DNA from 3 places in the Chryseobacterium sp. MEBOG06 genome. Region 3 is predicted to be linked to each of the others. Evidence: riboswitches for the same ligand, from Rfam matches in the RefSeq annotation. Region 3 holds a riboswitch; each other region holds the start of a gene.
The links. Region 3 has a riboswitch for cobalamin ahead of metE (5-methyltetrahydropteroyltriglutamate--homocysteine S-methyltransferase). Riboswitches for the same ligand answer to the same signal wherever they lie in the genome.
Positions count from the first base shown of each region.

Region 1: it holds a riboswitch for cobalamin, as region 3 does, so the genes downstream of both, LF887_RS17340 (acyl-CoA thioesterase) here and metE (5-methyltetrahydropteroyltriglutamate--homocysteine S-methyltransferase) in region 3, are expected to answer to the same signal.
Region 2: it holds a riboswitch for cobalamin, as region 3 does, so the genes downstream of both, LF887_RS06535 (T9SS type A sorting domain-containing protein) here and metE (5-methyltetrahydropteroyltriglutamate--homocysteine S-methyltransferase) in region 3, are expected to answer to the same signal.

Region 1 is NZ_CP084580.1:3,782,157-3,792,851, forward strand. It holds gene LF887_RS17330 (GEVED domain-containing protein) at 1-573, opposite strand, end outside; gene LF887_RS17335 (hypothetical protein) at 746-1,546, shown strand; cobalamin riboswitch at 1,581-1,761, shown strand; gene LF887_RS17340 (acyl-CoA thioesterase) at 1,878-2,261, shown strand; gene LF887_RS17345 (DUF4932 domain-containing protein) at 2,429-3,802, shown strand; gene LF887_RS17350 (HD domain-containing protein) at 3,870-4,460, opposite strand; gene LF887_RS17355 (XAC2610-related protein) at 4,462-5,160, opposite strand; gene LF887_RS17360 (PadR family transcriptional regulator) at 5,674-6,003, shown strand; gene LF887_RS17365 (PspC domain-containing protein) at 6,015-7,736, shown strand; gene LF887_RS17370 (1-acyl-sn-glycerol-3-phosphate acyltransferase) at 8,051-8,644, shown strand; gene LF887_RS17375 (PaaI family thioesterase) at 8,706-9,134, shown strand; gene LF887_RS17380 (chorismate-binding protein) at 9,346-10,314, shown strand; gene LF887_RS17385 (hypothetical protein) at 10,468-10,671, opposite strand; gene LF887_RS17390 (MarC family protein) at 10,677-10,695, opposite strand, start outside.
Region 2 is NZ_CP084580.1:1,394,016-1,404,710, forward strand. It holds gene LF887_RS06510 (GLPGLI family protein) at 1-242, shown strand, start outside; gene dnaG (DNA primase) at 463-2,448, shown strand; gene clpP (ATP-dependent Clp endopeptidase proteolytic subunit ClpP) at 2,560-3,246, shown strand; gene LF887_RS06525 (T9SS type A sorting domain-containing protein) at 3,355-4,479, opposite strand; gene LF887_RS06530 (T9SS type A sorting domain-containing protein) at 4,487-5,767, opposite strand; cobalamin riboswitch at 5,870-6,060, opposite strand; gene LF887_RS06535 (T9SS type A sorting domain-containing protein) at 6,364-7,467, opposite strand; cobalamin riboswitch at 7,530-7,722, opposite strand; gene LF887_RS06540 (esterase-like activity of phytase family protein) at 7,982-9,244, shown strand; gene tpiA (triose-phosphate isomerase) at 9,403-10,161, opposite strand; gene LF887_RS06550 (hypothetical protein) at 10,174-10,578, opposite strand; gene LF887_RS06555 (TerB family tellurite resistance protein) at 10,603-10,695, opposite strand, start outside.
Region 3 is NZ_CP084580.1:2,013,846-2,024,540, forward strand. It holds gene LF887_RS09245 (acyl-CoA dehydrogenase family protein) at 1-928, shown strand, start outside; gene LF887_RS09250 (enoyl-CoA hydratase/isomerase family protein) at 1,060-2,136, shown strand; gene LF887_RS09255 (four helix bundle protein) at 2,241-2,558, opposite strand; gene mmsB (3-hydroxyisobutyrate dehydrogenase) at 2,740-3,624, shown strand; gene LF887_RS09265 (enoyl-CoA hydratase/isomerase family protein) at 3,728-4,510, shown strand; gene LF887_RS09270 (Lrp/AsnC family transcriptional regulator) at 4,648-5,109, opposite strand; cobalamin riboswitch at 5,303-5,489, shown strand; gene metE (5-methyltetrahydropteroyltriglutamate--homocysteine S-methyltransferase) at 5,668-7,971, shown strand; gene LF887_RS09280 (EamA family transporter) at 8,247-8,663, opposite strand; gene LF887_RS09285 (S41 family peptidase) at 8,878-9,444, opposite strand; gene LF887_RS09290 (transposase) at 10,011-10,277, shown strand; gene LF887_RS09295 (hypothetical protein) at 10,484-10,642, opposite strand.

The DNA.
Region 1 (10,695 bases), 1.8 Mb from region 3:
AGGGCCAGCGGTGCCGGTCCACGTATTGGTTACCGAAAGTTTATTTGCCGGACTTCCTGCAAAGAACTTGACTCTACGGCCTGGATCTGTTCTGTAATCTGTGTAATTAGAAGGTCCTGAATTGCTGATCATTGGATTTGTCACTCCTGTAGAAGTTACCGTAACGTTGGAAATATGCATTATATTGGAGTCTGTAGATGCAGAAATGCAATAATTCAGAGAGGTGTAAAAAATTACTGAAGTTGAAATATCCCCCGAAGCAACATCTATAATCTGCACTTCATAAGCTGTACAAGGCTGAAGGTCTGTAAATGTATACCCATTTGTATTAAATACTGATATACTGCTCCATAGATTAGGACCAACTGGCCTAAACCTCACTGCAAAGCTTGTAGCCCCTGCAATCGGATCCCACATTACCGTTGCTGAAGTAGTAGAAATGTTAGAAACAACAACATTTATAGGAATTGTAAATGCTTTTTTAGTAACCGATGTTGCTGTAGAATTTTTAGATTGATACAATGAAAAAGCTCCCAATAATAGGAAGGAGCAAAAAAGTAGTTTTTTGGTCATAGTTATTAGTTTTAAAATCAGAATGAAAATTAATATAAAATTCAATAACTGTGTCATATTTTAACCACAAATTATTATATTTTTAAAAATGTAGAACTTACAGGCATTACGGCAATATAATTATCTGTCGAAAAGTATTTAATTTATATATTTGAAGGATCAAAAAATTTTCATGATGACTTTCATAAACAAAGCATTTTATCTGTCCGCTTTTAGTATTTTTTCTCTAGCCTTCGTTAAAGGTCAGAATAAAGTTCCTTTCGGCGTTGTAAAAGCTGAAGAAGGATACGCCAACGTAAGGGTGCATAAAGACAATTACAGAAAAATTGTAGATAAAATACGTATGCGCAAAGGGGATGTGTTTGTTTATGTAAAACCTGCTCCAGGAGAAACCGAATGGATCTGGATCAAATATCCTGAAAAACAGGATGATGACAAGCCATTTGTACGTTATGAAACGTTGGATAAAGAAGGAATGGTAAATAAGGAACGTATTGCTTACATTGATCAGCTTCCGGCTTATACTCCCTCTAAATCTAAAAACGGAAGATCCCTTATCTTCACGGACAATTCTGATCCGAAAATCCCTACCGCTCAAAGAAGTAAAGTAGTCATTGATGTTTATCCTTCCAATGCTGGTTACCGTAAAAAGGAAAAAGATGCAGATGGGAAACTCCTTACCATAGATAAAGTAAAGCCATGGGGAATTGGGAATGATCTCCCTGAAGGAATGACGGAGATAAAGTCTATCAGAGTACAGCAACCCGGAAGAGGCTCTGTTTTTGTAAGAGAAGCTATCAAAAATATGTTCCAGCCCACAATGGATTTTGATAATGTAGGAGTAACTTCTCTTGACACTGACAATATTTTCCTTTATATGATCAATGGTACAGGAGAAAACAGATATACAACCCTTTGGACCATTAAGAAGGGAAGAGTAATCAGTCAGATTATTTATCATAATCCGGAATAAATTCATTATTTTTGCACCCGAAAAAGTGTAATACTTATTCATCATAGAAACTGGTTTTGCCTAACCGCAAATTAAAAGGGAACCGTGTGAAAATCACGGACTGTCGCGCAACTGTAAGTAACTGTAATCTTTATCAAAGATCCACTGTGCGGGGCATGGGAAGGAGATAAAAGATGTTACAAGTCAGGAGACCTGCCTATTTCTTAAACAAAAAACTTTCGCGATATGAAGTTTTATTGATCTGATGGATTGTTTCGGGAATTTCCAAGGGTTCCTGTCATTATTCTGTTGTTTTGATACGATTTCATTTCGCTTTAATTAATAATGAAATATGACGACAGAAGAAAGAATTGAAACATCCGAAACCAGAATCTTTAAAGCGGTTTTCCCAAACACAACCAATCATTATGATACCCTTTTCGGAGGTACTGCCATGCAGTTGATGGATGAAGTAGCTTTTATCACAGCAACACGTTTTGCAAGAAAAAGAGTGGTAACGGTAAGCAGTGACAAGATCGATTTTAAGAAACCTATCCCGGCAGGAACTATTGTAGAGCTGATCGGAAGAGTTTCCTATGTTGGAAAAACGAGTATGAAGGTAAATGTTGAGATCTACACAGAACAGATGTATTCTTATGAAAGAGAAAAAGCAATCGTTGGTGATTTTACATTTGTAGCAATTGACGAATTCAAAAAACCAATTCAGATTCTATAATTCATAAAAAAGTTTCGGGCGGCCTTTGGCCGCCCGAAACTTTTTTACCTTACAATATCATCACCAAAAAATTCAGTGAATTCGTTTGTTTTTTTACTTAATTTAGCCAACCCAGGAAAAAAATAAAAAAATGTTTTTCTGCTACTAAAAACGAAGAACCTTATTCAATGAAAAAACTTATCTTAATCATCGCCCTTATCCTTTCTGTTTCCATAGCAGCACAAAAAAATGTCAAAATTGAACTTCCGGAAAGTTACGAATTGGGAAATATTATTTTAGCACTTACAGAATATGGCCAAACAGATCCTTATGATGTTCAGAAGATTCCTCCGTATTATGATGAGATCATGACTTATTTTAAGCCCGTAAAAGATCACCCGTTGTTACAAAAAGTAAATTACTCGCGAAGTGATTGGAAGAAATTTCTGGGTTTCCGAACTGATTTTTATGCTTTTTCATTTGACGAAAAAGGAATACTCAAAAGAGACTATCCTTTCAATTCATTTGGACCAAAAGAAGTAGATGAAAATATTGAATTAATAAATGATTTTGTAAAAAAGTCGAATTACAGGGCTTTTTTTAAAGACCATCAACAGTTTTACAATACCTTAATCAACAATTATAAAGAGTATTATTACATCAATGATACCTATGCTTTTTTGGACAAAATTGTCGGCAAAGTAACCGCTGAAAATACCAAAAACTATGTCATAGCAATCTCTCCTTTAGTAGGTGGACAAAATTGTCATAGAGATATCAATAGTTCATTAACCGTTGATTTTCCTGATATCGGAGAAGATCTTATCCGTGGAAATTTAAAAAATAACATTGCACGAAGAATTCTTGATAATCATACTGTATTTTCAGAAATTGATCATGGCTATGTTAACCCTATCTCAGATCAATATTCAAAGGAAATAACAGCGGCCTTCAACTTGAACAATTGGGATAAAAAATCAGGATATCCTGGTATAAGCTCATTCAATGAATATATGACATGGGCTGTTTACGACTTATTTATCAGAGAAAAATTCCCGAAAGAAAAAACTGACAGTCTCTCTACGATCTATCACAAAGTCAATATCCGACGTGGGTTTATTGCTCAGAATTTATTTTCTGAGAAAGTGATAGAGCTTTATAAAAAAAATAAGAGTCTGGAAAAATTATATACTCCATTGTTACAGTGGACAAAGAAAATAGGACCAAAAATCTCCCAGCCTTCTGTTTTAGATGCCAACAACAGCGACTTTGAAAAAGCGGATCTAAACAATATGGTTTTACGATTCACAGAGCCTATGAAAAAAACATCTACCCTCCAGTTGAGATTATTCGAATACATAGATAAAAAACAAACCAGCAATACTATTATTGTCGTTAAAAATCCGGTTTGGTCTAAAGATGGGAAAGAAGTAAAGTTTAAACTTGATACTTCTTATAAGAATTTCGAACTGAGATTTTATGTATACAACAGTATGTCCGGATTTTATTCCCAAAAAGGGATTTTATTAAATCCTGACAATTTCTTATTACTGACTCAATAAAAATTCCACAGATCATCTGTAAAAAGACACTGCTCAGCCAATGAACAGTGTCTTTTCCTTTTTTAAATTATTTCAATACCTTTTCAGTTTCCAGATTTTGGTTCAGCAATAATTCAAAAGCCTCTCCCATTTCATCTGATGCTCTGGTGATCGCATTTTCAAGCATATTTCTGATCTGCTTTTCTGTAACACCCGCTTCTGTCCAGCTTTTTCCTGAAGTATATGAATTTAAGATAAATGGCATAATTCTGTCGATAGCACATGCAAAAATGGCATCGGGAGTTTTTTCCTCTTCAAACTCAAGCCATAGATTAAAGAAGTCTGTACGCAAAGGCTCATCCAGAATTCCGAAGATATTTTGTGCGGAAATCTTTTCTCTATCAAACTTACCCACCATCCCTGCTTCATCAAAAAGGAACGTATCACCTGCTTCAATCTCCACAAGATCATGAATAGAAAGCATTCTTATCACTCTCAGCAGATCAATGTCTTCACGGTTTTTTGCATATGGATAAAGGATCTGTGCCAAAATAACAATCTGCCAGGAGTGTTCCGCCGTATTCTCTCTCCGGGAGTCATCTGCATTATAATTTCTTCTCTGTACATTCTTCAAAGCATCCACTGCCAGGATAAAATCGATCTCTTTCTGTATCTTCATCTTACTTTTCTTTATTATATTCATCTGAAGGATATACCTTCGTTTTGGTAATCCATTTATTTTTTACTTTTTCACTGGTGGTAACTTTTATTTGGCCTTCTTCTGTCATATCTTCTTCTCTTTCCAATACTTTATCTAATCCTTTATTGGGAATCACCGCAAATTCTGTGACAAAAATCCTGCAGCAGCCTGATTTCCCTGTAGCAATTAGCCGTTTGCGTTTAGCATCCGTTTCAAACAGGCCCAGATAACCAGATCCAAGTTCAGTAAGTTCTTTACTCTTTACAAAACCCATTTTGGTAATGTTGAATACGTATACATCATAAGAAGCTCCGCTATAGTTACCCATGCTCCCATTTCTTACTGCTATATCTTCGGTACCGTCAAAATTAAAATCTTCCATAATTACCGGACTTTGATCAGTGCTTAGCTGAATCATTTTTCCAGGAACCGCTTTTTGATCAGGATTTAAATCGAAAATGAGATCATCGGAAACAAACGTCTGAATTTTGCTGTTTTTGTTATCGAAGAGTTCTACAGTTCCTCTGTCTTTACACCGATCATCAACACAATTCTCCATATGGATAATCGCATTATAATTCTTTGATACATTTTTTACTTCAAATTGATATTGACCGAAACATAAGGGCCCCAATAGAAGAAAAGCAGATAAATTTCTGTAATGATTCAAAATTTTCATGATAATAGTTACTGTGAATTAAGGTGTTTAAAAAAAATCTTAACAAAAATACGAATCATAACACCGATCTCAAAATCTCTTTTCATTCCAATGTATAATACAGTTTCACACCATACTATTTTTTGAAACCGTTACCTGCTATCCATTATTACTTTTCATTCCATCGTTATTAATACTGCTACCCTGTTGTGAGTGACTGTTGCTTTTGGAATCAATAAAACAAATAACAGACCGCAAAAATTAACAGTGATTAGACTATATAGGCTTACTAAAACCTAAGATAAAATTTAAAATTCTCATAAAAGTTCTCATTTAGTGACATTTAAGAAAAACTAACTTGAAAATTATAACACTGTTTTTCAAATGGTTAAATATATTATTTTCAAAATTTCACTACTTTGTATTGCATAATACCATTTTATTTATATATCTTTGTAATGTAAAATTAGAATAGGCTCAACTAGCTAGGAGCATTTTTCTGAAAATATAACTAATTAACAAAACTTATTAAAGATGAATACTGAAAATACCAAAGCGCAAATGCGAAAAGGAATTCTGGAATTCTGTATTCTAAGTCTCATCAATAATCGCGAAATGTATGTTTCTGATCTTATTGACGAGCTGAAAAAAGGAAAACTGGATGTAGTGGAAGGGACCCTCTACCCTCTTCTTACAAGACTTAAAAACGGGGAGTTTCTCTCTTACAGATGGGAAGAGTCTACTGGGGGACCACCCAGAAAATATTATCAGATTACAGAAAAAGGAAAACTTTTCCTGGATGAACTTCAGAATACATGGAATGAACTGACAGCCTCAGTGAACCAAATCACCCAACAAAATTAAAAAACAAAGCTATGAACAAGACACTCTCAATAGGACTCGCAGGTTTTTCTTTTACCATAGAAGAACACGCATATATAAAGCTTAGCGATTACCTTAATGCTCTGAGAAGCTCACTGGATGCTTCGGAAGCGGATGAGGTAATGCATGACATAGAAATAAGAATGGTGGAGATCTTCAGAGATTCACTGGGAAAACGTGAAGTGATCAATGATACCGATGTAGAAAAGGTAATTGCTCAGATCGGAAGCCCGGAAAAAATAGAAGAACAGGAAGAGGCTTATTTTTCTGAAAAAACAACACCTAAAAACAATACCACAGGAAGCAATTATACAGACAAAAAGCAATTATTCCGTGATCCTGAAAAACAAAAGATTGCAGGGGTATGCGCAGGTTTAGCTCAGTATGTAGGAATGGATATTACTGCCATGAGAGCTATCTGGCTAGGAGTTTTTGTCTTAGGAATTTTTACAGCGGCTATTTCTTCTTCATTAATAGGACTGCTTTATATCATCCTTTGGATTGTACTTCCAAAAGCTGAAACAGCAGCAGATTTCCTGAAAATGCAGGGAAAGCCTATGAACTTCGATAATCTTAAAAATGAGTCCAACAAACTGGTTCAGTTTGCTAATGAATCTACTCAGAGAGTCGGAGAAATCTACAACGAAAACAAGCCTTATATCAATAATGCAGGAAGCGGGATCTGGAATGTATTAAAATATATTGTAGGGGTATTACTGGTACTGATGGCAGTAGGAAGTATCATCGGAATTTTCGTCATCTTCGGATTGTTTGGAACTGGTGCTGATTTCCCTGGAGCTAACAAAATAGAATTCTATATGGGGGAAAACGGACTTGATAAAGTTTTAGTAGCTATAATGATTCTAGGAAGTTTAATTCCGGCTATTATCTTCAGTTTATTAAGTATCAAAATCTTTTCTCCAAAAACAAAACTAAGAAATATCGGCTGGGTATTAGGAGGAATCTTCCTTTTATTACTTGGGTTGGGAGCTTATTTTGGAGTAAGTATGGCCAAGAAAAATATGATCTACCAAGGTAATAAAGAAGATACTGAAAACATCGCAATCAATACAACATCAGATACGCTTTATGTAGACATCAAGCAGGTGAATATTCCTCAGAATTTCAAAGCTTATGATGATGACATCTACTCTGATAAGAAAACTGTATTTGAAGAAGATTATATCTCTGTAGATGTAACAAGAAAGCCAGATATCAAAACACCTTATCTGATTATCAAAAAAGAGGGAGAGGGATACAATGTGCCGGTGCAGGTAACAGTTCCTGTAGAAATAATAGGAAATAAGGTAATGCTTCCCAACTTCATTAAATATCCTTATGAACAAAGATTCAGAAATTACAGAGTGGATTACGAACTTGTAGTTCCTCAGAGAACAATAGTAATTCCTGTGAAGAAAGATCATATCAGCTTTGATGGAGATCTGAATGGAGACGGTATTAATGACAATGATCAGGACGAATCTGAGAACCACAACGGTATCAGAATTGAAAAAAATAAGATCACGGTGAACGGTTCAAGCATTGAATATAATTCTGATGATAAAGACAGCATCATCATCAATGGTAAAAAAGTTCCAAATAACCAGGCAAAGAAAGTAATTGATTCTGTAGCGTCCAACATCAAGAAAATAAACAAAGATGTGGACATCAAAATCAAAGACGGGAAAAACGAAATTTCCATACAAACTAAATAATTAACTTCAGAGAGTGGTAGAAGGTGTGAATGGATGGCAACCGTTTGAAATTCACACCCTTCTTCTCTCAGAAAAGTGAAAAAAAAACAATATTTAGTTCTCCATGTAAAAAAAAAGTTTTAATTTCGTAAAGCTAAATTATAATAACCAATTAACAAAAAACACAGCCTTATCATGATACAATTTGCAATGGAATTCGTAATGAAAATCGTAGATTTAATTAACGGTTTGTTTTAAGAGCGATAATATTTCAATATATTTGTAAAGTATAACCAAAATATGGTTATACTTTTTTGTTTTTAATCCAAGAATCTATGAAAAAGCTTATAGGCAAACTGATGTTAAAATTATTAGGCTGGAAAGTCGTTCTACAGGGCGATGTAAACAACCTGGACAGGTGCATCCTTGTGGTGGCACCCCATACCCACAACATGGAATACATTTTAGGAAACTTTGCCTACTGGTCCTTGAACAAACCATTGAAAATAATTATCAAAGATGCCCATACCAAAGCGTGGTATGGCAGTATTGTAAGAGGTCTTGGAGGAATTGGTATCGACAGAACTCAGAAAAATGATCTTGTGAATTTTGTAGCCAATCGGTTTTCAAAAGAAAATTTCAGCCTTGTGATTACCCCTGAGGGAACAAGAAGCTGGGTTCCGAAATGGAGAAAGGGTTTCTATCACATGGCTTTAGCAGCTAAAGTTCCTATCGTACTGGCAGCAGGTGATTTTAAAAGAAACACTGTTTATCTGGGGTATACTATTCCATATGAAAGAATAGCATCCGTCCCTTTTTCTGAAATTATGCAGGAAATTCAGGATTACTATATAAAAAATGATATTGTCCCTAAGGTTCCTGCCAACTGGAATCCTAATATTATGGGAACAGGAGAGGAAAAAATTTAGAAACAAATTACTTTCCCATTTTCATTTATCTATTATTACTCACCATTTATCTATTATAAAAATGAAAGGTCAGACAAAAGAAGAAATATTAACATTTATCAATAACTGGGGTGGCGAAACCCTTGCGAAAACCCTTGAGATCAAATTCATTGATATTGATCTCGAAAATGAGACCCTAACAGCTGTTATGCCAGTGCTTCCTAGAACGCATCAGCCTTTTGGGATTATGCACGGAGGAGCCAGTTGCGTGTTGGCAGAAACTTTAGGATCAAGCCTGTCTAATATTTTTATAGATGGAGATAAATATTACGGGGTTGGCACCAATATCAACTCCAATCATCTGAGAAGTAAAAAAGACGGAGAAGTAACAGCCACTGCCCGATTTATCAGAAAAGGAAAAACGATGCACGTGTCTGAGATTGAAATTCGTGATGAAAAAGGAACTTTGATCAATCATACGACAATGACCAATGCTATTATTCACAGATAAAGCGGTATCATTTCCATAAACATAGAAAGCTCAACTTAAAATTGAGCTTTTTTTATACACTTATAGCAACATCGCCAGATTTTTATCTCAAAAAAGACTGTTTTAATTTTGACATTTTTAAGACTAATAATACCTTTGCAGAAAGGAAAATCAACTTCGGAATTTCCTATATTATTTCCGGGCGACGATTTTCAAAATCCATTCATAACTAATGATTTATTTCAAACTTCCTTTCGACGAGAGATTGCAGTCTGTAGATGAGAAAAACGATAATACCGCTGTTAACTTTCATTCTTATAACGGTGATTCTCAGATAAGCTTCAACGGAGATATTATTGAAATCGACCCGTTTGAATTCAATACAACTTCTATTACAAATGAATCACTAATCAGTAATACAACCAGTACCGAAGCAGAAACCAAGGAAGAATATGGTCATACACTGCAACAGGTAATTGCAGTAATTAAAGAAAACAACTTACCCAAACTGGTTTACTCGAGAAGGAAGATTGTTACAGATTTTACAGTGATTGATTATAAGGAGAGTTTCAATAATCTATGCCAATCTTACCCCAATGCTTTCAGATATCTGTTCAATGATGGTGAAAACGCATGGATGGGGGCTTTTTCTGAGGTTCTTGGAAAGTTTAATAAAGAAACTCATGAATTTGAAACCATGGCATTAGCGGGAACTCTTCCTGTCTCTGAAGCATGGTCTGAAAAAGAAATTGAAGAACAGAAACCGGTTACTGCTTATATTCAGAATATTCTTAAAAATTATTCCGAACACGTTCAGCAATCAGAAACTTATGATCATATTTCCGGAAATATTAAGCATTTACGGACCGATTTTAAAACCAATATAAATCCGGAAGATCTGGATCAGCTTATCAGGGACCTGCACCCTACTCCGGCAGTGTGTGGTATTCCCAAAGATTTTTGCAATGCGAATATCCGGAAGTATGAGAAATACTCGCGTGAATTCTATGCAGGCTACAGTAAGATCGAAACCCAAGAAAGCATTCAGTATTTTGTAAATCTGCGATGTGCCAGACTTTATAAAAATGCAGTACATATCTTTGTTGGTGGTGGAATTACCGCACAAAGCAACCCTGAAAAAGAATGGATAGAAACAGAACTTAAGTCTGAAGCAATATTGAAAAACCTGGTAATTTCTTAATCTTCAAGAAAGTATTTAATTACTTATTTCAGGTTAAATACAAAGGACTAAAAAGCTTTTTCATTCAGAAATTCTGAAGTTTAACAGCAATATCTGTTCATAAAAAAATGCCTCTTCCGGATGAAAGAGGCATTTTTTATATTTTTTAATATTTTACTTTATTTTTTTAGCTCCAATTCTGCTCCATGTATCCATAACGAAAAGCACAAGAAGACCAATCGCAGCGGCTGATGCTGAAAACACAAATCTCAAATTGTCTTCATCACCTAAAATATCTGTTTGCCAATTGATAGCATAAAGATTGATTGCCATGAAAACGATAAATACTACTAGAAATACCTTATAAAACTTCTGCATGATATTTAAAAATTAATATAATTC
Region 2 (10,695 bases), 620 kb from region 3:
AGTTTACTAATGATAACAAATTCACTATTACAGAACAAAAGTTTAATAAGATTTGGAATGATTACAAGAAAGATCCGTCTGTAAGTATTAAAAGTACAATTTTAAACTCCAGTGTTCAGGCAAGCTTAAGTTGGAATGGTGAAGAAGTAAAACAGAGCGATATTATTAGAAATTTTAAGAAACAGGCAGAAATGGAAATTAAAACCAATAATAATTTCTTAGAACTGGAACTGTATAAATAATTCCATTATAGAATTTTTTGTAAAAAATATAGCCGACTAGATAGTTTTTCAGTCGGATTTTTATTTATGGGCCTTAAACGATGTATGAATTTTAAACAAACATTATGATTTAGTTTCATCAATACTACAGGTATCGTTTAATGGATTTTCTGAAAATTGATTTATGATTATTCTTTTTTTACAAATTTTTTTCTTCAGACTAAATACTTAATTTTACAGCATGATTTCTAAGCAGACGATAGATAAAATATTCTCCACAATCAGGGTAGAAGAGATTGTAGGGGAATATGTGCAGTTGAAAAGAGCGGGGTCTAACTTTAAAGGACTCAGTCCTTTTCATGAAGAAAAATCGCCAAGTTTTGTCGTTTCGCCAAGTAAGCAGATTTGGAAAGACTTCTCTACGGGAAAAGGAGGAACAGCGATCTCTTTCCTGATGGAAATTGAGAATTTTACTTATCCTGAAGCTCTTCGTCATGCTGCTAAAAAGTATGGAATCGAAATAGAAGAGGATTTACGTGAAATTTCTGAGGAAGCAAAGAATGCCCAGACCGAAAAAGATATTTTATATAAGATCCACGAGGTCGCCAACACTTACTTTCAGGAGATACTTTGGGATGAGCAGGATGGCAGAAGTATAGGTCTTTCTTACTTTAAAGAACGAGAGCTTAAGGATGATATCATCAGGAAATTCCAGCTTGGATATTCTCCTGAAAAGAAAAATGCTTTTACAGCGTATGCGCTGGAGAAAGGCTATAACAAAGATATTCTTGAAAAATCAGGACTTTCTATCTTCCCTGAAAATTCACCGGCAGGAATTGACCGGTTTCGTGAAAGGGTTATTTTCCCAATTCATAGTTTTTCGGGTAGAGTTTTAGGTTTTGGAGCCAGAATTCTTAAGAATAATGTAAAAACAGCAAAATATCTCAACTCTCCGGAAACGGAGATTTACCATAAATCCAATGTTCTTTACGGGTTAAACCAAAGTAAACAGGCTATTTCAAGAAAAAATGCCTGTCTTTTGGTAGAAGGGTATATGGATGTGATTTCACTTCATATGTCCGGGATAGAAAATGTGGTAGCAAGCTCCGGAACTTCGCTGACGACTGAGCAGATTAAACTGATCAAGAGGCTTACGGAAAATGTAACCATACTTTTTGACGGAGATAATGCCGGGATTAAAGCCAGTTTCCGAAGTATCGATATGCTTTTGACAGAAGGCATGAATATCCGTGTACTACTGTTCCCTGATGGAGATGACCCGGATTCTTTTGCCAGAAAACATCCGCAGGAATACGTTGAAAAATACATCGAAAATGAAGCGATGGATTTTATCGACTTTAAAGCGGAAATCCTGTTGAGAGATATAGGAAATGATCCTATTAAAAAGGCTGAAGCGATAAGGGATATTGTAAAATCGGTTTCCTTTGTACAGAATGCCCTGAAAAGGGAGGTATATCTTAAGGAGGTTTCGAATAAGTTCGGACTTTCTGAGCAGAGCCTTTTCAACGAACTGGATGTTCAGAAGCAGATTACCCAGAATCAGACGAGCCATGTTCAGCAGCAGCAGAAGGATAAAACGGCTCCCAAGATGGAGATTGTCCCTCCGGATAAAGAGAAAGAAGATCCTTTCCTGTTTGGAGTACTGTTTATGGAGAATAAGCTGGTAGATCATATGCTGATGTTTGGGGATATTGTCCTGAAACGCAGAAATGAACAAAATGAAGAGTACCAGATTACAGTTATTGAAGAAATTCTTCATCATTTTGAAGAAGAACAGTATACGTTTTTAGTCAAAGAAAATGAGATTATTATCAATCAGGTAAGAGAGGGAATTCAGAAAGATGAGCTTAGAAGCGGAAACTTTTTTGTATCTTTTATGGATGAAGAAATCACAACCAAAGTAGTAGATGCACTGATACCGCTGGATGATCTTGAAAACTGGGCTTCCAGAAACATCTATCCTCCCAATTATGGAGATAAGGTGGCGGATCAGATTCAGGGGGATGTTTTACTGCACAAATACCGGTACATTGATTATCTGATTACAGAGACAGCAAAAGAGCTGGATCAGTACAGCAATACCGATGAAGGAAAATATTATGAACTGATCAAGAAGATCACTTTGCTGAAACAGGCTTCAATAAGACTTAGTAATATTATCGAATATTCCCCGATCAAAGGGATCTATGGAGATAGAAATAGATAGTTTATAGACAATATTTTATATTCTGTGACAAAAAGTCCTATAAAATTTTAGGAATAAATATTGTAATTTAAACTTTGAAAATATTTGTTTAAAATAATACATAATAGAAATATGGACATTAAAAAAGATTTCAGAGATTTCTCTGTAAAGCATTTAGGAAACAACGGTTTGGTAACCGATCAGTATATGGGAATGTATGGGCCAACGAATCTTACTCCGTACATCATGGAAGAAAGAAGATTAAACGTTGCTCAGATGGACGTTTTCTCCCGTTTGATGATGGACAGGATTATCTTTCTTGGAACAGGGATTGATGATCAGGTAGCAAACATTGTTACAGCACAGCTTTTATTCTTAGAAAGTGCAGATCCGTCAAAAGATATTCAGATCTACATCAACTCTCCAGGGGGTAGTGTTTATGCAGGTTTAGGTATTTATGACACCATGCAGATCATTAAGCCGGATGTAGCAACGATCTGTACCGGTATGGCTGCTTCTATGGGAGCTGTATTATTGGTGGCAGGTGAAAAAGGAAAGCGTTCTGCGCTGAAGCATTCAAGAGTCATGATTCACCAGCCTTCAGGAGGGGCTCAGGGAGTGGCTTCTGATATGGAAATCAACCTTAGAGAGATGTTGAAATTGAAGCAGGAGCTTTATGAAATTATCGGGCACCACTCTGGACAAACTTATGAGTGGGTTGAAAAATCTTCTGACAGAGATTACTGGATGACATCTGAAGAGGCTAAAGGCTACGGAATGGTAGATGAGGTTTTACAGAGATCTACAGAAAAAAAATAATTGATTTTAAATCAAATGAAAAACGCACCCAACCGGGTGCGTTTTTGTTTTACCATGATACATGAATAAAAAAATCGTGTATTTAGGGTTGAAAAAATATTCTTTTTTCTATTTCTTAACCATTTTATGGAGTACTGAATTGTTTAAGGTTTTAATCTCAACAAAATAAACCCCTGAACTTAAAGACTGAATATTAATCTTAGTAGCCTGCGCTGTCATTACTTTCTGCCCCGATGCAGAATAGATATTTACTTCCTTCACATTTTCAGGACTGTCAATCTGAATGAAGTCACTTGCCGGATTAGGGTAAATGCTTAAAATTTTCTTATTGACAGTAGAAACACCCAGTGTTGCATTAGATGCTTCAGTAGGAGTAAAAGGTCTTCTTTGTCCGAAACTTAATCCAAGCCATTTGTTATTGGTTAATTGAATTTGTGAAAGTTCGGACTGTGTCTGCCAGCTTGAGATATCATTTCCCTTATACAATTTCCAGCTGTTTGATCCGGAAGTGTTTCCAGTGAGATTATTCAGTGAAAGACTGGAAATTTGGTTGTTGGTTGAGGTAAAGGTAAAATAAGAAGCTTGTGACTGAATCAACTGCAAAGCCTGTTCAGCAGTAATCGTTCCATTGTATTGAATTCCAAAGACAAATGAATTAGCATTTCCATTAGAATTATCAGTTCCGAAATCTATAACAACTAAGCTTTTATTAGATCCGGTGCCAATCCAGTTGGTAATTTGAGAGGAATTGTACCATAAAGAACTGTATGCAGGAGTTGGCGTAGCAGGTGCTTGTGCTGTAGGATTGCTGAATCCATAAGATGCACCGTACCACTGGCCGTTTAATATCGTTCCATTGTTCATCCATCCTACTGAAGACCAGCTGTTCGTATCATTACCACGCCATAAACTCCACCAGTCCGGTGTAGATTGTTGAGAATGGTCATTAAAACTAACCTTATCAAGAAATCCGTTATTAAACGTTAAAATATAATCAAAAGCAGGTTCTGCACTTTTGATCATCTGAAGCATTTGAGGCCCGGTTATATTCTGCCCCGGATTAAATCTTACTCCCCAGACGTAAGATCGGTCATCAGTTCCATCTTTGAAATCTGCTACAAAATAGGCAGTTTGAGAACCTGTTCCCACGAAAAATTTTACATCATTTGCAGTAAACTGCGCAAGGCACAGTCCCACAATAAGTGTACATAAAAGACTTAATAATTTTTGCATTGAAGAATTATTTAATGATTAGTTTTTCAGTGAAATTATTATTCTTATCTGTGATTTTTACAATATAATTGCCTTTAGATAGAGTACTTACATCAATACCGTTTTGAGTATACTGCGTGTTGATGATCATTCTTCCGGCAGTATCATAAATCTGAATATTTCCGGTATTTAAACCTTGTACAAAGAATTTGTCACTTGCAGGATTCGGATATAATGACAATTTAGAAGCTTTTGTATTTTCAGCTGTAGAAAGAGATGGTGATGCACTATTATAAGCAATGATTTGATTAGGAAGCAGACTCACTGTAAAAGTATTTTCTAAGGTTCCCTGCAAATCATAAGTGTAAATTTTTCCCGGTGCAACATATCCCTTAGGGTCAGCAACATAAATTTTATTATTAACAATATTAAACCCATAGGCCGTACCATAACTATTTATAGGAATAGGTGCACTTGCAATTGCATTTGTTGAAAAAGAAGGAGCGGCAATAGATGTTTTATAAATTGACGCATCTTTCATATAATAAATATTCGTACCGTCTGTATCCATATAAGCTGGTTTTGTCCCTGCAGGAAGTGCTGTGCTGGAAACGATACTTTGGCTTGTTGTATTGTAAACCGTAAAAGTTCCAAAAGAATTAGGAGTATAAGGATTTCCGGAACTCATGATGTAAAGAAGGTTGTTTTTTTCAAAAATACTGTGTGGAAAATCTCCTACATTTACTTCTGAGATAACCGAATTGGTAGAAGTATTGATAACATCCATATACTGATTGATTCCAAAACCTCCCTTTAATAAAACATAAAGCTTATCGTCTTTACTGTAAATTTTTTCAGGTCCCGACCCTACAGCAATATTTGCTTCATGAGCATACGTGTTGAGATTGTAAACCGCTACATAATTATTGACAGAACCTGTTCCTCCCCAGTTGGTTACATAGAATTTGTCTCCGCTAAAAGCAATGTATCTTGGATTGTCCAGGTTGTTTGAAATCGTGGTAATCAAAGAAAAGTCAGATTTGTTGATGACCTTTATTTGGTTGGAAATGTTTAAAACCACAAAAATTTTGTCACCAAAAATTTTAATGTCTTGTGCGGTATCGCCCAGTGTTGCATTATTGTTATTGATTTTAAAATAGTTGTTGGTCACAACCGATTGATTGGAGATCAGCGATATTTCAGCATTATTGCTTCCGGCACCGCCTTCGTTGAGTACCAGGACCCCTTCAGTTTGCGCATTTGCAAAAGAGAGTACAAACGCAAGAATAAGAAAATAGATTTTCTTCATGATATAATTAAATTAAAGTTTTATTCCCGAAACCTCACCACAGGACAAAACATTCATGAAAAAATCTGTTTAGATTTTTCTTTCACAAACTTTTATTCCCGAAAGTTGAAATTAATTTAAGGCAGGTCTCCTGGCTTACATCTTATAGCCGCCTTCCCGGATTTTTATCCAGTGGTATTAAAGGCTATAAGTAGATTAGTTTACAGTTGCGGGAACAGCTCAGGATTCGAATATTTATTCTCACCTGATTCCCTATTAATGAACAATGTTCAACCTTAAAAACGCTGCAAATATATCATATAAATTAATAGATGTTTTTTTGTGAATTGTACCTGATTTCAAGTCTTTTATGGAATTTAATAAATTATTCAAAAAGATATTTTATCAAATTGATAAGTAATCTATCTTTATTGTTGGTTTTTCAGAATTAAAATTAGGAGCTTTATAGTTTATATTGAATTCATTTTACAATTTCGGTCGTTAAAATGGAATCCCGTGACGAAAAAAGACCTTCTCAAAAATTGAGAAAGTCTCGTGTTTTGACACCACTGCATTTAAAAAAAGTTACCAGTCGTGGCCGGGAAAATATTTTTTTCCTATTTCTTTACTATCTTATGAATGGTTGAATTGGCAGAAGTTTTTACCTCAACAAAATAAACTCCTGAATTCAAAAACCGGATATTAATCTTTGTTGCTTGGGAAGTTAATACTTTCTGCCCTGTAGCAGAATAGATATTCACTTCCTTCACATTCTCAGGACTATCAATTTGAATGAAGTCACTTGCCGGATTAGGATAGATACCGAATTTTTTCTTATTGACGCTGGAAACACCCAATGTAGAAAATGATTCTGCCGGAGTAATTGGTCTTCTTTGTCCGAAACTTAAACCTAGCCAGTCATTGTTATTCAGCTGAATTTGAGATAAATTGGTTTTTGCCTGCCAGCTTGAAAGGTCATTTCCTTTATATAATTTCCAGCTGTTTGGTGCGGAAGGGTTTCCGGTGAAGTTATTCAGTGAAAGACTGGAAACCTGATTACTGGTAGATGTAAAACTGAAATAAGAAGTCTGTGACTGAATTAACTGTAAAGCCTGTTCCGCAGTTATTGTTCCGTTATATTGAATTCCGAATACAAAAGAGTCAGCATTTCCGTTTGTGCTATCTGTCCCAAAGTCAATTACTACCAGACTTTTATTACTTCCGGTTCCTATCCAGTTGGTAATCTGAGAAGAACTGTACCACTTTGAACTGTAGGCAGGGACAGGAGCGGAAGGCTTGGAAGGCGGATCAAAACCATAGGAGATTCCATACCATTTTCCGTCAATCAAAAGGTCATTATTTACTCCGTTATTGAATGATAAATTTTCTGAGGTTAATCCTGACCAGGTAGACCAATAATCATCAAGACTTGGTGTATGATGATTGTAGTTTAAACTGTAAAGAAACCCGGAAGGAATTTCAACCTCTATCTTAGGCTCTGCATTAGCAATAGCATTGATAAGGTCTTCCATTGTTAAGTCATTAGAATCAAAACGATATCCCCATGCATAAGACGTAGGAGTATTGTTATCATTAAAATCAGCAATGAAATAAGCTTTTTTGGAACCGGTTCCTATCCAGAATTTAATGTCATTTTCTGTAAATTGGGCCGACATGGACTGCATGATAAGCAGTAAGAAAAAAAAATAGATTTTTCTCATGATATAATTAAATTAAAGTTTTATTCCCGAAACTTACCTTCAACGGAAAAATAATTTCTTGTCTGAAGATGATACTTTAAGGCAGGTCTCCTGGCTTACATCTTATTAGCCGCCTTCCCGGACTTCTCATCCAGTGGCATTATGTGCTATAAGTTGAATAGTTTACAGTTGCGGGTACAGCTCAGGATTCGAATATTTATTCTCACCTGATTCCCTATTAATGAACAGTGTTCAACCCTAAAAGTCCGCAAATATATCATATAAATATTTAGGACGTGTTTTGTGAATTATCTTTGCTTTAACAGGTTTTTTCATGGTAAATAAGTTTTCTAAAAGCTTGTTTTATTAAATTAACAATCCATTATATGAGTTCGTTGGATTTTTAGAATTAAAATCAAAATTTTTATTGTTTATACTGAATTCATTTTGAAGGATCTATTGTTAAACTACAATTATCATTAGATTCAAGATCAGTTTATAATCAATTTATACTTTCGCAGCCATACAATAGAATATGAAAAAATTACTATTATCTGCTTTGATGCTTACAGCGCTGGCATCATGTAAGGATGATGATCCTGTAAACAATCAGGATATTAATTATTCCAAGCTTCCTCAGGAATTTCCTTTTTCTAAATTAGCTACAATCAGTGGAGTAGACGTCATCAACGGAGGATTTGGCTCCGGAGCTGCTGCTCACCCCACCAGAAAAGGCGAGTTTTACGTCATTACAGACCGTGGCCCGAATACGGACTACCTTAATGGTAAAAAATTTCTGACACCTGGCTTTACACCTACCATTATGCATTTTAAAATTAATGCCGAAGGTAACGTAGAGGTAATCAAATATATTAAGCTTAAAAATCCATCCGGACAGCTTATTACAGGACTGCCGAACCCTGTAGGAATGGGCAGTACGGGTGAAGTGGCTTACGATGCCTCCGGAAATGTTTTAGGAACAGATAAATACGGATTGGATAGTGAAAGCATTGTAGCTGCAGCAGATGGTACATTCTGGGTGTCAGATGAATATGGGCCTCATATTGTACATTATAGTGCTGATGGAGTAGAGATGGAAAGAATAAGCCCGATAGGAGTGAACACCGGAACAAGGAAACTGCCTGCCGTTTTAGCCAAAAGAAGAGCAAACAGAGGGATGGAAGGACTATGCATTACTCCCGATGGTAAAACTTTGGTAGGTACTATACAGTCTATGATGTTTGTACCAAGTAAAACGCTGGCAACCAATACAACTTTAACGAGGATTGTGACTTTTGATATTGCCACAGGACAGACCAAACAGTTTTTATATAAACAGGATGGTGGAGCTTCCGACTCAGTTTGTGATATCACAGCATTGAGCAATACAGAGTTTTTAGTCATCGAAAGAGACGGTAATTTTGGATCTCAGGGAGGGATTAAAAAAGTGTATAGAATCAATTTAGCTAACGCTAGTGATGTCAACGGAGCTGATATTTCAGCTGTAGACGGAATGAAAGTGAATGGTAAAGCCCTGGAACAATGTTCGTGGGATGAAATAACTAACGCAGGAATAAAAGCCGTTTCCAAATCATTAGCTGTAAATCTGGTTACCAAACTGGGGTATGAGCATGATAAATTTGAGGGAATTGTTTACTTAGGAAACAATAAACTGGCTGTTTTCAATGATGATGATTTCGGAGTAGTGGATGATGGAAATGGAAATCCCAAAGCAAAAATTCTGCCTAAAACAGGAAAGGTGGACAAAGGAACAATGTATGTAGTCGATATTCAATAATTAGATTTTTTTAAAGAAAACGGCGGAATCGAAGATTCCGCCGTTTTTATTTGTATGATTCTAAGGTATTTAATCTTTCAATAGGAACGGGCTTTAGCCCGTTTAATACATAAAAGAAATAATGCCATTGGCTTTAGCCAAAACATAGCCTCTCAATATTAATTAAATCCCTCAATAATCTTAGAGAAATCTTCTAATTTTAAAGCTGCTCCTCCGATAAGACCACCGTCAATATCAGGTTGAGAGAAAATTTCCTTTGCATTGTCCGGCTTTACAGAACCACCATAAAGGATAGAAACCTCATCAGCAACTTCCTGTCCATATTTGGAAGCAATAATATTTCTGATGTGAGCATGGATTTCCTGAGCCTGCTCAGGAGTCGCAGTTTCTCCCGTTCCGATAGCCCATACAGGTTCGTAAGCGATTACTACCTTTTTGATTTCATCAGCAGAAAGGGTGAAAAGAGCAACTTCAGTTTGGTTTTTTACTACTTCAAGATGCTGTCCCGCTTTTCTCTGATCAAGAGTTTCTCCGTTACAGTAGATAGGAGTAAGACCTTTATCCAATGCTAATTTGATTTTTTTGTTGCAGTGGGAATCAGTTTCTCCGTGGTATTGTCTTCTTTCAGAGTGACCGATCAATGATCCGGTTGCATCGATAGATTCAAGCATATCCGCAGAAATTTCACCCGTATAAGCACCACTTTCATGCTCGCTCATATCCTGAGAAAATACTCCGATTTCATCCTTTTCAAAGATGTCTTTAGCCATCATTAAATATAAAGATGGTGGAGCAATCCAAACCTCACAGTTTGTTGCATTGTTGTTTTTATAACTTAGTAATTGGATCATCAATTGTTGAGCATCAATTACATTCTTGTTCATTTTCCAGTTACCTGCAACTATCTTTCTTCTCATAATTATTTTTATTTAATCTTCTTTTATTTTCGTATCAGTAAAAATGTAGGTATTGTCTTTGCTACCCATCAGTTTAATAGAGTGAAACTTAACGTCACCATTATTCAATACTTCATAGTTATAAATATCTGTAACCTTATCTACATTGTGAAGTTCATAATATTTACCGTCTTTGGTCCACCAGCTGCCATTTTCAGTTTGCTGGGACACAGAGCCGTCTTCATTAATGGCCACAAACATTAATATGCTTTTACCTTTCTCCAGCCTGCATGATACCCAGTATTTTGAAACCCCTTCAACCTGCTGGTTGACTTCTGATCCTTTATAACATCCCATTATTTTAGGATCATATTCTTTCTTTTGAGCTGTTAACCCTGCTGTTATAGCCAACAGAGATAAAACAAATAATTTCTTCATGGTTTTTTTACGTTAGATTGATATTTATGATAATCCCCACAAGTTTTTCAGCAGAACATAAAATGTATGTTCCTCATCCGTCACTTTATGGTCAGCTTTGATTAATGATTTGGCAAA
Region 3 (10,695 bases):
TGCCTGTCCTTCAACCACAGCCTATATTACCATACATAATATGGTTTCATGGATGGTGGATGAATTTGGGAATGAAGAGATTCGCAAAGAATTGTGTCCGGATCTGGCATCAGGTAAACTATTGGGTTCTTACTGCCTTACCGAACCGGGCTCAGGCTCAGATGCGGCAGGACTGAAAACTACAGCCGTAAAAAACGGAAGTCAATACGTTATTAACGGAACCAAAGCGTTTATTTCTGGAGCCGGAGAAAGCGATATACTTATTGTGATGGCCCGTACAGGTGCATCAGGCACGAAAGGAATCAGTGCTTTTGCTGTACCTTCTGATACTAAAGGAATCAGCTTTGGAGAAAAAGAAAAAAAACTGGGTTGGAATACTCAGCCAACTCGTTTTGTATTTTTAGACGATGTTGAGGTAGACGAAAAATATCTTTTAGGTAAATTAGGCGAAGGATTTAAAATTGCACTGAAAGGGTTGGACGGAGGCCGTATCAATATAGGAACCTGCTCTGTAGGTGCAGCTCAGGGCGCTGTTAATCAGGCTCAGCGTTATATGCATGAAAGGCAGCAATTCGGGAAGTCTTTGGCTCAGTTTCAGTCGCTTCAGTTTAAAATTGCGGATATGGCCACAGAACTGGTTGCAGCCCGCCAAATGGTACAACTGGCAGCATTTAAGCTTGATTCCAAAGACGTTAATGCTACAACCTATTGTGCAATGGCCAAAAGGCTGGCTACTGATATGAGTTTTAATATTTGTAATGAAGCCCTTCAGATCTTAGGAGGCTATGGATGTACACAGGATTTTCCGGTAGAAAGATTAATGCGTGATGCCAGAGTACATCAGGTTGTAGAAGGAACCAATGAAATTATGAAACTGGTCATCTCAAGAAAAATTCTTGAAGAAGGAGCTACTTTGCAGATAAGATAATTAATGAATTGAAAAATGAGGAAAATTAATAATAGGGAATTAAAAATTGATAATGGTTTTATAATTCATCAGAAATATTACTCCTTCAGATATTCATTCTCAGTTTTCAATTAAAAAAATCAACTTAAAAAATGGGTTTAATAGTAACAGAAATAAAAAATAAAGTCGGAATCATCACCCTTAATTCTGAGAAAACGCTCAATTCGCTGTCATTAGAAATGATAGAAGAACTGAAAGTTGTTTTGGATGATTGGAAAATATCTGATGAGGTGAATTGTATATTCCTTCAGGGTGCAGGTGAAAAGGCATTCTGTGCGGGAGGAGATGTCAGAAAGCTGTATGATGCCATTATTGTACAGCGTTCTATTGATGATACTGAAGTTCCTCAGGATTGTTTCGATTTTTTCTCAAAAGAATATAAGTTGGATTATTCTGTTCATACCTATCCGAAACCTGTCATCGTTTGGGGACACGGAATTGTAATGGGTGGGGGAATTGGTTTAATGGTCGGAGCATCACACAGGATTGTGACTGAAAGAAGTAAACTGGCCATGCCGGAAATTACAATCGGGTTATATCCTGACGTAGGCGGAACCTGGTTTTTGAATAAAATGCCTTCCGCCTATGGATTCTATCTTGGGTTGACAGGGGCAAGGCTGGATGGTGCCGACTGCAAATTCTTAGGATTAGCAGATTACTATATAGAATCTTCTTCAAAAGAAACAATTCTAAAAGATCTTCTACAGACAGAATGGAATGGATCTTATCATAAAACAGTTTCTGATATTCTGGAAAATATTTCAAAAGATATCATCATTCCTGAATCACAGGCGTCAGCACATCAGTCGTTTATTCAGCAATTCGAAGGCTTGAAATCTTTGGAAGAATTCAGGGAAATAATAATTAATCAAGAAGATAAAGACGACTGGATCAATAATGGTCTGGAAAGTTTCGAAGCCGGATCTCCAAGCTCTGCTCATATTATTTTCAGGCAGCTGAAAGAAGGTAAAACGTTAAGTCTGGAAGAAGTTTTCCAGTCTGAACTGAATCTTTCATGCCAATGCTGCATACACCCGGATTTTGCAGAAGGCGTAAGAGCTTTATTAGTAGATAAAGATAGGTCTCCGAAATGGCACCCGGCAACACTGGACGAAATCACTGAAGAATGGATAGACTCGTATTTTTATGAGTTGAAAATTGAAAATTGAGAATGAAAAATTAATAATGGAAAATTAAAAATTGGTAGTTGGGAACAGGAAATGAATGTTTGAAAATAAATAATTTTTTCTAATTAATTCTCAATTTCAATTTTTTACATTTTCAATTTAATTTTAGTCGTTTTTACAATAGATACAAGAAGTTTAACCATTTCTTCAGCTTGTGGAAATACAGAATTATAAATAGAAATGTCAATGATACTGCTGTCTTTTAATAATTGTATCCAATATAGAGTTTCATTAGCTTCTTTGAGGGAAATACTCATTTTATGGAGAAAATCTCTGGTACTCTGTGCGTGTTCTGCTTCACGTATCAAAGCACCAACAGCAGTCCCTGAACGCAGAAGTTGTTTAGATAAAACAAACTCTCTTTTTTCAGAAGACAAATGTTGATATACTTTGATAATTTGCAAACCAAAGACATAAGATTTTTTTAAACGACATTTTCTTTCATTAACTCAATTTACATAGAATTTTCTAAATAATTAAAAAAGTGTATTTCATTCTTTATAATGTGGTAATCATTTAAAATATTCAATTAGTGATTATAAATTAGTGATTTTCAATTTTTAACTCTCAATTTTTAATTAAAAAATGTCAAATATAGCATTCATAGGATTAGGAAACATGGGTGGGCCGATGGCGGTAAACCTGATGAAAAACGGTCATAACGTTATTGGTTTTGATCTTTCGGAAACGGCATTAGAAACCCTGCAGGCAGCTGGAGGAAAAATTGCTGGATCTGCTTTGGCCGCTGGCGGAGAAGCAGATGTGGTGATATCTATGCTGCCTTCCGGAAAGCACGTTGCAGAATTGTATTCTGAAGAATTTATAAATAATCTGAAACCTAATACATTACTGATTGACAGTAGTACCATTGATGCGGTAACTGCCCGTTCTGTGGCAGAACTTGCCGTTTCAAAAGGCTGTAGAATGATTGATGCTCCCGTTTCAGGTGGAACAGCCGGAGCTCAGGCAGGTACGTTAACCTTTATCGTAGGAGGTAAACAGGAGGATTATGAAAAAGCAAGGCCAATACTTAAATGTATGGGACAGAACATATTCCATGCCGGGGAATCCGGGGCTGGACAGGTTGCGAAGATCTGTAATAATATGCTGCTGGCGATTCATATGATTGGTACATCCGAGGCGATTAATCTCGGAGTGAGACATGGTCTTAATCCTCAGATATTAAGTGAAATTATGCAAAAAAGTTCAGGGAAAAACTGGTCTTTAGAGGTGTATAATCCTTATCCGGGAGTAATGGAAAATGCACCTGCTTCCAGAAATTATTCCGGAGGCTTTGCGGTAGACCTTATGGCAAAAGACCTTGGATTGGCTGCTGAAGCAGGATTAGAATCAAAAACATCAACACCTCTCGGCAATACAGCCCTGAATTTATACAGAATGTGGAGCGAAGCCGGAAAAGGAAAAACAGATTTTTCCAGTATTATTCAGTTTCTGAACGCAGAGCTTTAATAGTTGAGAATTGAAAATTAAAAATTAAAAATGGAATGTCATCTCGACTTCTTTATAACTTTCAATTTTCAACTGCTCAAAGATCAATTAAAAAATTAAAAAAGTGAATTTCGAAACATTATTATACCAGCAGGACGGTCATATCGGGACTTTGACCATTAACAGACCACAGGCATTAAATGCCTTGAATGAAAACGTTTTAAAAGAATTGAAATCATTTGCCGATGAAATAAAAACAGATAAAAATATACGGGCGCTGATCATTACCGGATCAGGTGACAAAGCATTTGTGGCAGGAGCGGATATCAAAGCAATGCAGGGAATGAGCCCAAAAGAAGCTGAAGATTTCTCAATAGCTGCTCAGAATGCTTTTAATGCTGTTGAAACCTTGCCATTTGCAGTAATTGCTGCTGTAAATGGATTTGCATTAGGAGGAGGATGTGAATTAGCATTGTCCTGTGACATTATTCTGGCCAGCGGAAAAGCTAAATTCGGACTGCCTGAAGTAACTCTAGGATTATTGCCATGCTTTGGCGGAACCCAGCGCTTACCCAGGGCCATCGGATTATATAAGGCTAGAGAAATGGTTTTCTCCGGAGAATTTTATTCTGCAGACACCTGTAAAGAATTTGGATTTGTGAATCATGTTTTTGCTCCGGAAGACCTTTTGAATGAAGCTCAGAAACTTGCAGAAACAATTGCTTCCAGAGGTCCGGTGGCTGTAGCCAAAGCAAAACAGTCTTTAAATACAGGTTTTGAACTGCATATCAAAGATGGATTACAACAGGAAGCCGCCTTATTTGGAGAATTATTCACTACAGAAGATCACAACGAAGGTATCGGAGCGTTCATAGAGAAGCGCAGCCCGGAGTTTAAAGGAAACTAGACATAGTGAGTTAAAAATGAAAAAATTAAGAGTTGAGAATTGAAAATAAAAAGTGAAAAATTGTACCCTCAAGCAAGTAAAAGGTGTAAAATTGATGTCATGATTAATTTTTAATTCTCCATTCTTAAAATTTTCAATTAAATCGTTATTCCATGGTTGTTCTTAACTTCAGCCATTACAAAAGTGCTGTGGGTACTTCCAATGGAATCTACAGATCCCAGTTTATTAAATACAAAATCCTGGTAATGTTTCATATCACGGACCTGAACTTTCAGCAGGAAATCAAAGTCTCCGGAAATGTTGTAGCATTCAGCCACTTCCTCAATCTCCAGAATTTCTTTTACAAAATCATAACCCACAGACCTGTCATGGATTTTTAATTTGATCTGGCAAAAAACTGTAAACCCCCGATTGAGCTTTTCAGCATCCAGAACTGCGGCATATCTTTTAACATATCCTTCCTGTTCGAGCCTTTTTACTCTTTCAAAAACAGGAGAAGTAGACAGGTTAACTTCTTTGGCCAGTTCTTTAACTGTCAGTTTTGCGTTTTTTTGAAGCAGTCTGAGTAACTGTACATCTTTATCATCAAGTTCTTCCACAGAATATTATTCTTTTAAATTATAAAAACAGTTAAAGATAAGGAATTTTATGCTTTTATAAATTGTTTTAAAAGTTTAATTTGCTTAATTATTCATTGTTTATTGTTGTTTTATTCTGTATTGCTAATTTTACACAAAATTAAAAACTTTACTGGTGACGGTTGTTACTGGTAAAAATCAGTTCTTTATAGATACTTCATCAAACAGGAAAGGTTTTACTTAAGGTAGATTAATAGGGAATCGTGTGGAAATCACGAGCTGTCGCGCAACTGTAAGTAACATATCAAAAGTTTCTGTCCTTGCATATCCACTGCCAAAAGCGGGAAGGATGACGGAAACTGTTACAAGTCAGGAGACCTGCCTTTACTGAATTGACAATGCTTTCGCGGTCTGAAGCTTTTGGGTCATACAGATGATATATCGGACTATGCATTTTCTTATGAAAGAGGAGGTGTGTTATTCTGTATGTCATTGTTTTCCAAAATCTTATTTATCCGTTAAAGTGTTGCGAAGCATTTCAGAGAGCTTTACATTAAGTCTAATTAAAAAGTTTAAAAAATGCAAACACACATTCTGGGCTACCCGCGTATTGGTGGTAAAAGAGAACTCAAAAAAGCCTGCGAGCAATATTGGTCAGGTAAGATCCTTTTAGAAGAACTTCTTACTACAGGAAGGAATATCTGTACCCAAAACTGGAATATCCAGAAAGACGCAGGAATAGATTTAATTCCTTGTAATGATTTTTCATACTATGATCAGGTATTGGATATGAGCCTTGTTGTAGGGGCAATTCCGAGACGTTATCATGAAGTGGTGCTTAAAAAAAACAATTCTGAACTGGACCTTTACTTTGCAATGGCAAGAGGATATCAGAAAGACGGATTGGATATCACCGCGATGGAGATGACCAAATGGTTTGATACCAATTATCATTATATCGTACCTGAATTTTACAAAAACCAGCAGTTTAAGCTGAGCTCAGATAAGATTTTCAATGAATTTGCAGGAGCAAAGCAGGCAGGAATAAGTGCAAAGCCAGTCATTATAGGACTTGTTTCTTACCTTCTTTTAGGAAAAGAAAAAGAAGAAGGATTTGATAAGCTGGATCTGGCAGGAAATCTACTTTCGGTTTATACAGAGATTTTAACCAAACTTCAGGAGCAGGGTGCTGAATGGATTCAGTTTGATGAACCTTTTCTGGCTTTGGACTTAACGGATAAGGCAAAAGAAACCTATCAATATATTTATTCTGAAATAAGAAAACGTTTCCCGAAACTGAAATTTATTGTGGCTACTTATTTCGAAGGATTGAAGAATAATTTGTCTCTTGCCGTCTCACTTCCTGTAAATGTATTACACACAGATCTTGTAAGAAATCCTGAGCAGCTGGAAGATATTCTCAACGTAATTCCGGAAAGTTTAAGCCTGTCATTAGGACTTGTTGACGGAAGAAATATCTGGAAAAATGACTATGAAAAATCGTTGTCTTTCATCAGGAAAGCTGTTGAAAAGCTTGGTTCCGAAAGAGTTTTTATAGCACCATCATGCTCATTACTTCATTCACCATGTGACTTGGATTTTGAAACGAATCTTAATCCCGAAATTAAAAACTGGCTGGCTTTTTCAAAACAAAAGGTGAAAGAAGTAGTAAGTCTGAAGGAAATTGCATCCGGAACAGAAAATGAAAATATCCTTGCTGAGTTTGAAGAAAACAAAAAAGCCATTGAAAACAGAAAAACATCTTCTCTTATTCATAATAATGAGGTGAAACAGAGAACTAATGCGGTGACTGAAGAAGATGCTCAAAGAAAAAATATATTCAAAATCCGTAAAGAAAAACAGCAGAAGGCATTACAGCTTCCTTTATTTCCGACAACAACCATCGGCTCATTTCCCCAGACCACAGAAGTAAGAAGCTGGAGAGCTAAATTTAAAAAAGGAGAACTTACAGCTGAACAATATGATACTTTACTGAAAGAAGAAACCCAAAGAACCATCCGCTGGCAGGAAGAAATAGGAATAGATGTACTGGTACATGGAGAATTTGAGCGAAACGATATGGTGGAATATTTTGGAGAACAGCTTGAAGGATTTACATTCACTAAAAACGGCTGGGTACAGAGCTACGGAAGCCGTTGTGTAAAACCGCCAGTGATCTTTGGTGACGTTTCAAGACCAGATCCGATGACTGTATATTGGTCTCAGTATGCACAGTCGCAGACTGAGAAATGGGTAAAAGGAATGTTGACAGGTCCGGTTACGATTCTGCAATGGTCTTTTGTACGTGATGATCAGCCTCGCTCTGAGACTTGCAAACAGATTGCTCTGGCGATCCGTGATGAAGTAGTGGATCTTGAAAGAGCAGGAATAAGAATTATTCAGATTGATGAACCTGCAATCCGGGAAGGGCTTCCTTTAAGGAAAACAGATTGGCGAAATTATCTTAAATGGGCGGTAGAAGCCTTCAGAATTTCGGCAAGTGGAGTAGAAGATGCTACCCAGATTCATACCCATATGTGCTATTCTGAGTTCAATGATATTATTGAAAATATTGCAGATATGGATGCTGATGTGATTACCATAGAATGTTCCCGTTCTCAGATGGAGCTTTTAAATGCTTTTGCAGACTTTAAGTATCCAAACGAAATTGGACCCGGAGTTTATGATATCCATTCACCAAGAATTCCTTCCAAAGAAGAAATGATTGAACTCCTGAGAAAAGCTCAGAATGTAATTCCTGCCAATCAGCTTTGGGTAAATCCGGACTGCGGATTGAAAACTAGACACTGGGAAGAAACAGAAAAAGCCTTAATAGCAATGGTGGCCGCAGCTAAAGAAGCTTCAGTAGAATATGCACTTTAAAAAACCTTAGATAATTAGATTCTTGCTCAGATCGTGTTATGATATTCATAGCACGATCTGTTATTTTAAAAACCTTCCTTTGAAAGGAATACATCTTGAACAGTTAATATGTATTTTAAAAAGGCAGCAATGAATGATGATATTGCAGAATACAATCATCTTTCTGTACGTACCATTCAGACCAGAAAAAGCGATTGAGAAAATCATTCGGAATTGATGCTGAAGTAGATCAGTACAATTGGATTGATACTGTGTAACCTGAACCAGAATTTTTACTATTCAAAAATCAATACCACAGTTCCGATAATAATCAGTAAGGCCCCTATTGCCGTTTTTAAACTCAGAGATTCACCCAGAAAAACAACAGATAAAACGATGGTTAAAGCAATACTCAGCTTATCTACAGGTGCAACCTGTGTAACTTTACCTACCTGAAGGGCTTTAAAATAGAAGATCCAGGAAAGCCCTGTTGTTATTCCCGAAATGACAATATACATAAGATTATGTTTTGAAAGAGCAGGAATTCCTCTATATTCACTTCTTGCGAAAACAATTCCCCAGGCTACCAGTAATATAATAACACTTCTGATTGCCGTGGCCAGATTTGAATTAACTCCCGTAATTCCGATCTTGGCAAAAATAGCCGTAAGTGAAGCAAAAAATGCTGAAAGAATTGCGTATATCCACCACATATTTTATGATTTTAAAATTATTGGTCTGAAGCAATGAAAAATCCTTTGAAGTTCAAATCTAAGCTACAAAAAATGATGATGGAAACAAAATGTATTTTTGTGCCTTTGCGATCAAATAACTTGTGGTGTTCTTTGTTGGATAACCGCATGGGCGCAAGGCTCTCATTCTTTATATATTAATTGAAGGAGCGAGAAAGTTAAATGTTTTCAGCTGTTATTTTATTTCTCTGGCTCTCTGAAACGTTTCCTCCATATTCTGTGTCAATATTCCTGGGGTGAAGGATTCCCATGGAGTACCGTCAATATGATATAATCTTTCAGTGGGAAACTGAAAACCGATTTTAGTCTCTGCCATCTGAAAATTGGAAATTGCTCCCAGAAGCCCAGCCATCCGGGTGCCGATAATCCGGGCTTTTTTCATACCGTCAAAGCCGATTGCAATTCCTTCTCCCATACTTCCTGTCCAGCGGCCAACAAGAATATAGACATTTCCCTTATAAATTTCCTTTCGTGGACTTACATACTCGGTCCAGTGCCTTAAAGTCTCATATTTCTTTTCATTAAATTCATGGGTTTGATAAGGATGCTGTTGATCTGTAAATCTTCCCATAATAGCTCTAGCCACTGTTGAATTTCCGCCGCCGGGTGTTTCAGTAAGGTCAATGATCAGGTTTTTGTAGCTGAAAAAAACATCAAGTACTTTGTCAAACTCAGCAATAAGCTGATTATTTCCAAGAGAATTATTAATCTTGATATACGCTGTGTTTATGTAAAAAAGCACCAATTAAGGTGTTTTATTTATTTCAAAAAATATATTTTTATAATATTATTCAATCTTATTTCTAAAAACTAATACTATTGACAGTATTGAGCTAACAATAAATAATAGTGAAGGATAAATAAACCAATTATTTATCCTTTTATAATTATTTGAATCATAAACTCCAGTTATAAGAATTAATGCGATAAATAAACTTATAAAACAAAATATTAAAAGATATCTTTCTTTATATCCCTTACATGATAAAAATACTATAAAAGATCCTATAAGAAATACCATACCCAATCCTTCCCATAAAATACCATATTCGGGATTTAAAATATCAGAGATAAATTGATATAATGACATAAGTATAATTCCTATATTTAGTGTGTCATGTTGACCTATACCTTGTGTGAACAAAAAGGTAACTATTGCGATAATCTTAAGAATTTTTATAGCCATTATTTACAATTTCTTTTAGTTTGAGGAGCGTTACCGTTTGTGCTGGTGAAGACTTCCCGTTTTGGTAAACTTCCCTGTTTTTCAAACAAATTAAAATTATTAAATTTAGTTTGTTAAACCATATGAAAAAGAGCAAATTTTCAGAACATCAGATTATCAATTTTCTGAAAGAATATGAATCTGGGAAATCGACAAAAGATATTTGTCGTGAACATGGTATTTTCGCACCTACTTTCTACCAGTGGAAACGGAAGTATGGAGGAATGGATGCACAGCATCTTAAGGAGCTTAAAGCTTTACAAGAAGAAAATGCTCGTCTTAAGCGTATGTTCGCGGATCTGAGCCTGGATCATCGTATTTTAAAGGATATCATAGAAAAAAAGCTTTAAAGCTCTGCGAACGAAAAGAGTTGGCTGAAGGGATAATTAGTGAAACAGGAATCAGTGTTCATAGCGCTTGTAAAATCGTTTGTATGATTCGTAGTATGTATTATTATGGGCATAAAAGGGATGACCCTGTTATTTCAAAATACTGGATTTAGCAGCCAGGTATCCTGCAAGGGGATTTGAAGCATATTATATATCCTTTACCTTTTTCAGTCAATCTGCTGCTGATCAAGGTAAGCGTAATTTTCGTTAATATCTGACCAGAATTCAAAGAAATATTTTTGATAAAGATTCTGGGCAAAACTTAAATTTCCAAAAGATAAGAATGCCGTCAGCAGTAGGAACTGCAGCAGTTTTTTAATATTCATCAGGGTTATTATATTTTTGTCTAATGTATAAGACAATTTTTTAATTATTATAA